2 linked regions of the Neorhizobium galegae genome follow. The protein of the gene in region 1 interacts with the protein of each later gene in a pairwise test. Links are inferred from orthologs where the notes say so. Each region holds a gene or a part of one and is shown on either strand. Other genes may lie near its edges. The genes, in order: dnaA and hupB.

What was found.
Region 2: the proteins of dnaA (region 1) and hupB interact in binary tests that used the Escherichia coli proteins (3 or more experiments, as listed by UniProt). The link is inferred for Neorhizobium galegae from one-to-one orthologs.

Annotation. Positions count from the first base shown.
Region 1 is NZ_CP090095.1:536,308-539,587, forward strand. Bases 223-3,182 are described here. They hold dnaA (chromosomal replication initiator protein DnaA), read left to right. Parts: upstream 223-899; coding sequence 900-2,465; downstream 2,466-3,182. Other genes in these bases: LZK81_RS02625 (LysE family translocator), read left to right, coding at 2,471-3,088; LZK81_RS02630 (class I SAM-dependent methyltransferase), read left to right, coding at 3,098-3,182. Also shown: rpsT (30S ribosomal protein S20), read left to right, coding at 1-42; more of LZK81_RS02630, read left to right, coding at 3,183-3,280. UniProt on the Escherichia coli protein: Plays an essential in the initiation and regulation of chromosomal replication. Binds in an ATP-dependent fashion to the origin of replication (oriC) to initiate formation of the DNA replication initiation complex once per cell cycle.
Region 2 is NZ_CP090095.1:1,575,247-1,578,392, forward strand. The notes cover bases 187-3,012. They hold hupB (DNA-binding protein HupB), read left to right. Parts: upstream 187-1,374; coding sequence 1,375-1,650; downstream 1,651-3,012. Other genes in these bases: lon (endopeptidase La), read left to right, coding at 187-1,173; LZK81_RS07925 (esterase-like activity of phytase family protein), read left to right, coding at 1,832-3,012. In the rest of the region: more of lon, read left to right, coding at 1-186; more of LZK81_RS07925, read left to right, coding at 3,013-3,146.

The sequences.
Region 1 (3,280 bases):
GTGTCCCGTCTTGCTGCACGTGTGAAGGCTCTTTCGGCCTGATCATTTCACAAACTGTATCATAATGAAGCCTGGTCCTCTCGACCGGGCTTTTTGTGATTCTCTCAGGCCTCCTTATATTTATCCGGCTCATTAACAATTTCGTGTCACCGGCGTGACAGAAAATAGTTATTTTAATCAATGACTTACTGGAGGTCTATGAGTCTGTGGGTGACTTTGGCGATGGCCAAAAGCCCCCAGGTGGAGTCAAGAAGATTTTTATTTTTTCTGTGAACGATCGTTCAGAATGTATGTCATTTTTGAATCCCATTGATTCAACAGCGATTCTCCATGAATGCCTCTGTGACATTCAAATCACGCTCGTGGAGTCAACGCCCGCCTCTTAATTTTGCGTAAAATTCATCATTGATCTTGGCATTTGATCCTGCCTAAATGGCCTTCAGCAAGGGGCGCGGGGATTACTTCAGAGGGCTGCCGGTTACCGTCACATGGTGGACGGCAGGCAGACTTTTACCCTTTGCAACGGGATAAACTCTCCCGTTTTCCTGATAACCATCGGTTGCGATCCGGAAATTGGCATTTCCGGAAACGGCCGGTTTTTGTCAACGCGATCCGGTCCGGTGTCCGGATGAAGGAGGTGGAAGAGGTTCGGACGGCTCATGATGAGGATGAGGGCGTTCGTATATGTGGGGTGGCTTCCGCAAGCGCAGACCGTTCACGAGGCGGGCTGGGCGTAACTTTCGATCGGCTGCGAGGACGAGAGAAGGTTTTGAAACACAAGGGGACGGGCGGCGACGGTTCTCAATGATTGGGAATGGTTTGCTATGCCTTGAAACAAAGTTTGTTCTGGCGGCGTTAACGAGAACCGCCAGGCTACGAGATTTGGAAGGCGGCGAATTATGCATATGAATACTATATCAGCCCGTGCAGGTAATGGGGACCACGCGCGGCAGGCATTTGATTCTAGTTGCTCCCAGGCGGCAGGGGAAACGACGGAAATGAAGCATAATGCTCTTTTTGAGCGGTTTAGTGCGCGTCTGAAGGCACAGGTCGGTCAGGATGTTTATGCAAGCTGGTTCGGGCGTTTGAAGCTGCATTCCGTCTCAAAGAGCGTTGTTCGGCTCACGGTACCGACCACTTTTCTGAAGTCCTGGATCAACAATCGTTACCTGGATCTCATCACCACCATATTCCAGGCGGAAGACGCCGAGATCCTGAAGGTGGAAATCCTGGTGCGCAGCGCAAGCCGCAGCATCAAGGCGCCTGTGGCAGGTGAAGAGCGTAGTCTGGCCCCGGAACCTGCTGTTGTTGCTTCGTTTCCACGTTCTCAGGGCCCCCGCGAGATTGGCAAGATCGCAACTTTCCCGTCGCCGTCTGCTGCGTCGGCGCGTTCTACCCAGGCTCCCGGACCGCTGTTCGGCTCCCCGCTCGACAGCCGCTTTACCTTCGACACTTTCGTAGAGGGCCCGTCGAACCGGGTAGCGCTTGCTGCCGCCAAGACCATCGCTGAAGCCGGCGCCAGCGCGGTCCGTTTCAATCCACTCTTCATTCATTCGGGCGTCGGCCTCGGCAAGACCCACCTTCTGCAGGCGATTGCCAATGCGGCCGTCGGCAGCGAGCGCATGCCGCGGGTCGTCTACCTGACGGCGGAATATTTCATGTGGCGTTTCGCGACCGCGATCCGCGACAACGACGCGCTGACGCTGAAGGACTCGCTGCGCAATATCGACCTGCTGATCATCGACGACATGCAGTTCCTGCAGGGCAAGATGATCCAGAACGAGTTCTGCCATCTCCTCAACATGCTGCTCGACAGCGCCAAGCAGGTGGTGGTTGCTGCCGACCGGGCGCCCTGGGAACTGGAATCGCTCGATCCGCGCGTCCGTTCGCGCTTGCAGGGTGGGGTGGCGATCGAAGTCGAAGCGCCGGACTACGAAATGCGTCTCGAGATGATCAAGGGCCGTTTGGCGACTGCCCGCCAGGACGATCCGTCGCTCGATATCCCGGCGGAAATCCTGAGCCACGTCGCTCGCAATGTGACCGCCAGCGGTCGCGAGCTGGAAGGCGCGTTCAACCAGCTTCTGTTCCGCCGCTCCTTCGAGCCCTCTCTGTCGATCGAGCGTGTCGATGAGCTGCTCGCGCATCTGGTGGGCGCAGGCGAAGCCAAGCGCGTCCGCATCGAGGACATCCAGCGCATCGTCGCGCGTCACTATAATGTGTCGCGACAGGAACTGGTCTCGAACCGCCGCACCCGCGTCATCGTCAAGCCGCGCCAGATCGCCATGTATCTGTCGAAGACGCTGACGCCGCGTTCCTTCCCGGAGATCGGTCGCCGTTTCGGCGGCAGGGATCATACGACCGTCCTTCATGCCGTCCGAAAGATCGAGGACCTGATTTCGGGTGACACGAAGCTCAGCCACGAGGTAGAACTCTTGAAACGGCTGATCAACGAGAACAACGCTTAAAATCCATGTTTCTGCTTTCTGTCGCAACAATCTGGGCCGTGGCGTGTATTACGCCAGGGCCCAATACGCTTCTGGTCATGCGTTATGCGCTGACGGCGCCGCGCCGTGTGCCGATCCTGGCGGCGATGGGCACTATCACCGGCACGCTCTGCTGGGGTTTTGCCGGCTGGCTGGGGATCAATGCCCTCTTTCAGGCGGCTCCCTTTGCCTATGTGGCGCTTAAGATCGTCGGCGGGCTTTATCTCGTCTGGCTTGGATTGAAGATATTCCTGGATGCGCGAAAGTCGCGTCGGTCGGCTGATATCGTGGCGGCTCGTATCGAGGTGCCGCTCAAGACCGCCTACCGGATGGGGCTGGCAACCAATCTTGCCAATCCGAAATCGGCGCTCTTCGTCGCCAGTCTTTTCGCCGCAACCATGCCGGCCGGCACGCCCTTCCTGTATGGACTTGCGGCGATTGCCGTCATGGTCGCCGTATCGACGGTCTATTATACCTTCCTGGTCGCGCTGATCACCCACCGATCGGTGGCGGCGGCCTATCTCAAGGCCAAGAAGAAGATCGATCTCGGTGTCGGCATGGTCTTCGTGGGCTTTGGCACCAAGCTGCTGATGTCGCAGCGTTGAGGATCATGAATGGCTATCGAAAAGGATTCGACGACCCGTTTCTATAGCCAAAACGCGGCAACCTACGCGGCGAGTTCCGCACCGAGCACGCGCCACCTCGATAGTTTCCTGTCAAAACTCGCGCCCGGTGCCGCCATCCTCGAACTCGGCTGCGGCAGCGGGAGGGATAGCGCGGTCATGATCGCGCGGGGT
Region 2 (3,146 bases), 1.0 Mb from region 1 along the record:
AAGAAGTCCAACCCGCTCTTCCTGCTCGACGAGATCGACAAGATGGGCATGGATTTCCGCGGCGATCCGTCTTCGGCCCTGCTCGAAGTGCTGGATCCGGCGCAGAATTCGACCTTCATGGACCACTACCTGGAAGTCGAATACGACCTGTCCGACGTGATGTTCATCACCACGGCGAACACGCTGAACATCCCGGCTCCGCTGATGGACCGTATGGAAATCATCCGCATCGCCGGTTACACCGAGGATGAGAAGCGCGAGATCGCCAAGCGTCACCTTCTGCCGAAGGCGATCAAGGAACATGCCCTGCAGCCGAACGAATTCTCGATCACCGACGATGCCCTGATGGCGATCAGCCAGCAGTACACGCGGGAAGCCGGCGTTCGTAGCTACGAGCGCGAGCTGATGAAGCTCGCCCGCAAGGCGGTCACCGAGATCATCAAGGGCAAGACCAAGTCGGTTGCGATCACCGCGGCCAACATCTCCGACTACCTCGGCGTTCCGCGCTTCCGCCATGGCGAAGCCGAGGGCGAGGATCAGGTCGGCGTGGTCACGGGCCTCGCATGGACGGAAGTCGGTGGCGAGCTGCTGACGATCGAAGGCGTGATGATGCCGGGCAAGGGCCGCATGACGGTCACCGGCAACCTCAAGGAAGTCATGAAGGAATCCATCTCGGCGGCGGCATCCTATGTCCGCAGCAGAGCCGTGGATTTCGGCATCGAACCGCCGCGCTTCGACAAGTCGGACATCCACGTCCACGTTCCCGAAGGGGCGACCCCGAAGGACGGCCCGTCGGCCGGTGTCGGCATGGCAACCGCGATCGTCTCGATCATGACCGGCATTGCCGTTCGCAAGGACGTGGCGATGACGGGCGAGATCACTCTTCGCGGCCGCGTGCTGCCGATCGGCGGCCTCAAGGAAAAGCTGCTTGCCGCCCTTCGCGGCAACATCAAGACCGTTCTGATCCCGGAAGAAAACGCCAAGGATCTGGCCGAGATTCCGGATAACGTGAAGAACAACATGGAGATCATTCCGGTTTCCCGCATGGGTGAGGTGATCCGTCACGCGCTCGTCCGTCAGCCGGAAGCGATCGAATGGGATGGTACGGTGGAAACGCCGCTGATCACCACGGTCGAAGGCGTGGACGACACAGGCGTTGCCGTCGCACACTGATCGATAGCCTTTTGGGTTATGCCAAATTGGCACCAGCAATGAAAAAAGCCGGCACAACGCCGGCTTTTTTTGTGAAAAATAACGCGTACCCCTTGTTTTTCAGGCGATTGCGGAGCTTTTGGGTTGCCACGGGCGGGCGCCTGACTATTGTCTGCCCCGATTACATGAGTCGTTCCAAAACCGTTTGAAAGGGGTGGAAACATGAATAAGAATGAGTTGGTATCCGCAGTGGCCGAGAAGGCCGGCCTCTCCAAGGCTGATGCCGCATCCGCTGTAGACGCCGTTTTTGAGACCGTACAGGCTGAACTGAAGAAGGGCGGCGATATCCGTCTTGCCGGTTTCGGCAGCTTCTCCGTTTCCCGTCGCGAAGCGTCCAAGGGTCGTAATCCGTCGACCGGCGCCGAAGTCGACATCCCGGCACGTAACGTGCCGAAGTTCTCGGCCGGCAAGGGCCTGAAGGACGCAGTCAACAGCTAACGCGCTGCCTTTGAGGCATCCTGTTACAGTCTCGCATTTGAAAAGGCCCGGGTTTTTCCCGGGCCTTTTTTTACGAACAGCTAATCTCCGCCGGCCAGGACGCCGGATGCGAAAACTGTCATCCGCCTGTCACGACCGTGGCTCACAAGCCACCTGTGTTTCATGGACAGGAGGGCTTCCCATGACGTTTTCACTTCGTGCCGCGTTGACCGCAGCACTTCTTGCTTCCGTTGCCGTGCCGGCGAGCGCCGAGCAGGTTTTCAACCGCATCGCGTCTTTCCCCGTCGCCGCCAATCTTCCCGCCGACAAGGACAAACTGAGCCCGAGCTCGGCCGAAATCGTCACCGCCAGCGAAGACGGCATGACGCTCATCTATACCGATAGCCCGCTCGGCGCGATCGGCTTCGTCGACATCACCGATCCGAAGGCCCCGAAGGCGCTCGGCGCGCTCACCTTCAAGGGCGAACCGACCTCGGTTGCGTCGGTCGGCAAGAAGGTTCTCGCCGCCGTCAACACCGGCGAAAGCAAGCAGAAGCCGACCGGCATCCTCGCCGTCGTCGACATTGCGACGAAGAAGGTCGACCTGACCTGCGATCTTGGCGGCCAGCCGGATTCGATCACCGTCTCCAAGGACAAGACCTTTGCCGCGATCGCCATCGAGAACGAGCGCGACGAGGACGTCAACGATGGCGCCCTCCCGCAGATGCCGGCCGGCGACCTGGTGATCGTCTCCCTGAAGGACGGCACCGCCGACTGCGCCTCGATCAAGCACGTGACGCTGACCGGCCTTGCCGGTGTCGCGCCGGAAGATCCGGAGCCGGAATTCGTCGCCATCAACGACAATGGCGAAATTGCCCTGACAATGCAGGAAAACAACGAGATCGTCATCATCGACGGTAAGACCGGCCAGGTCACCGGCCACTTCTCCGCCGGCAAGGCCGATCTCGAAGGCATCGACAACAAGACCGACGGCCAGCTGTCCTTCACCGGCAAGGCTTCGGCGCTGCGCGAGCCTGACGCCGTCAAGTGGCTCGACAACAACCGCCTGGTCGTCGCCAACGAAGGTGACTGGAAGGGCGGCTCGCGCGGCTTCACCATCTTCGATCGCACCGGCAAGGTTCTCTACGAATCAGGCGCCTCGCTGGAGCGCGCGGTTGCCCGCCTCGGCCATTTCCCGGAAAAGCGCGCGCGTTCGAAGGGCATCGAGGTCGAAGGCATGGAAGCCGCGACCTTCAACGGCCAGAAGTATTTTTTCCTGCTCGCCGAACGCGCCTCGGTTGTCGCCGTCTACAAGGACACCGGTGCCGAACCGCAGCTCATGCAGATCCTGCCCTCGGGCATCTCGCCGGAAGGTGCCGTCGCCATTCCGGGCCGCAACCTGTTTGCGACTGCCAATGAAGTCGATCTCGGCAAGGACGGCGGCGCCCGTTCGCATGTGATGATCTACGCCCTGGAAGAAGGCGTGGCCAACTATCCGAAGCTCGTCTCCAAGGATG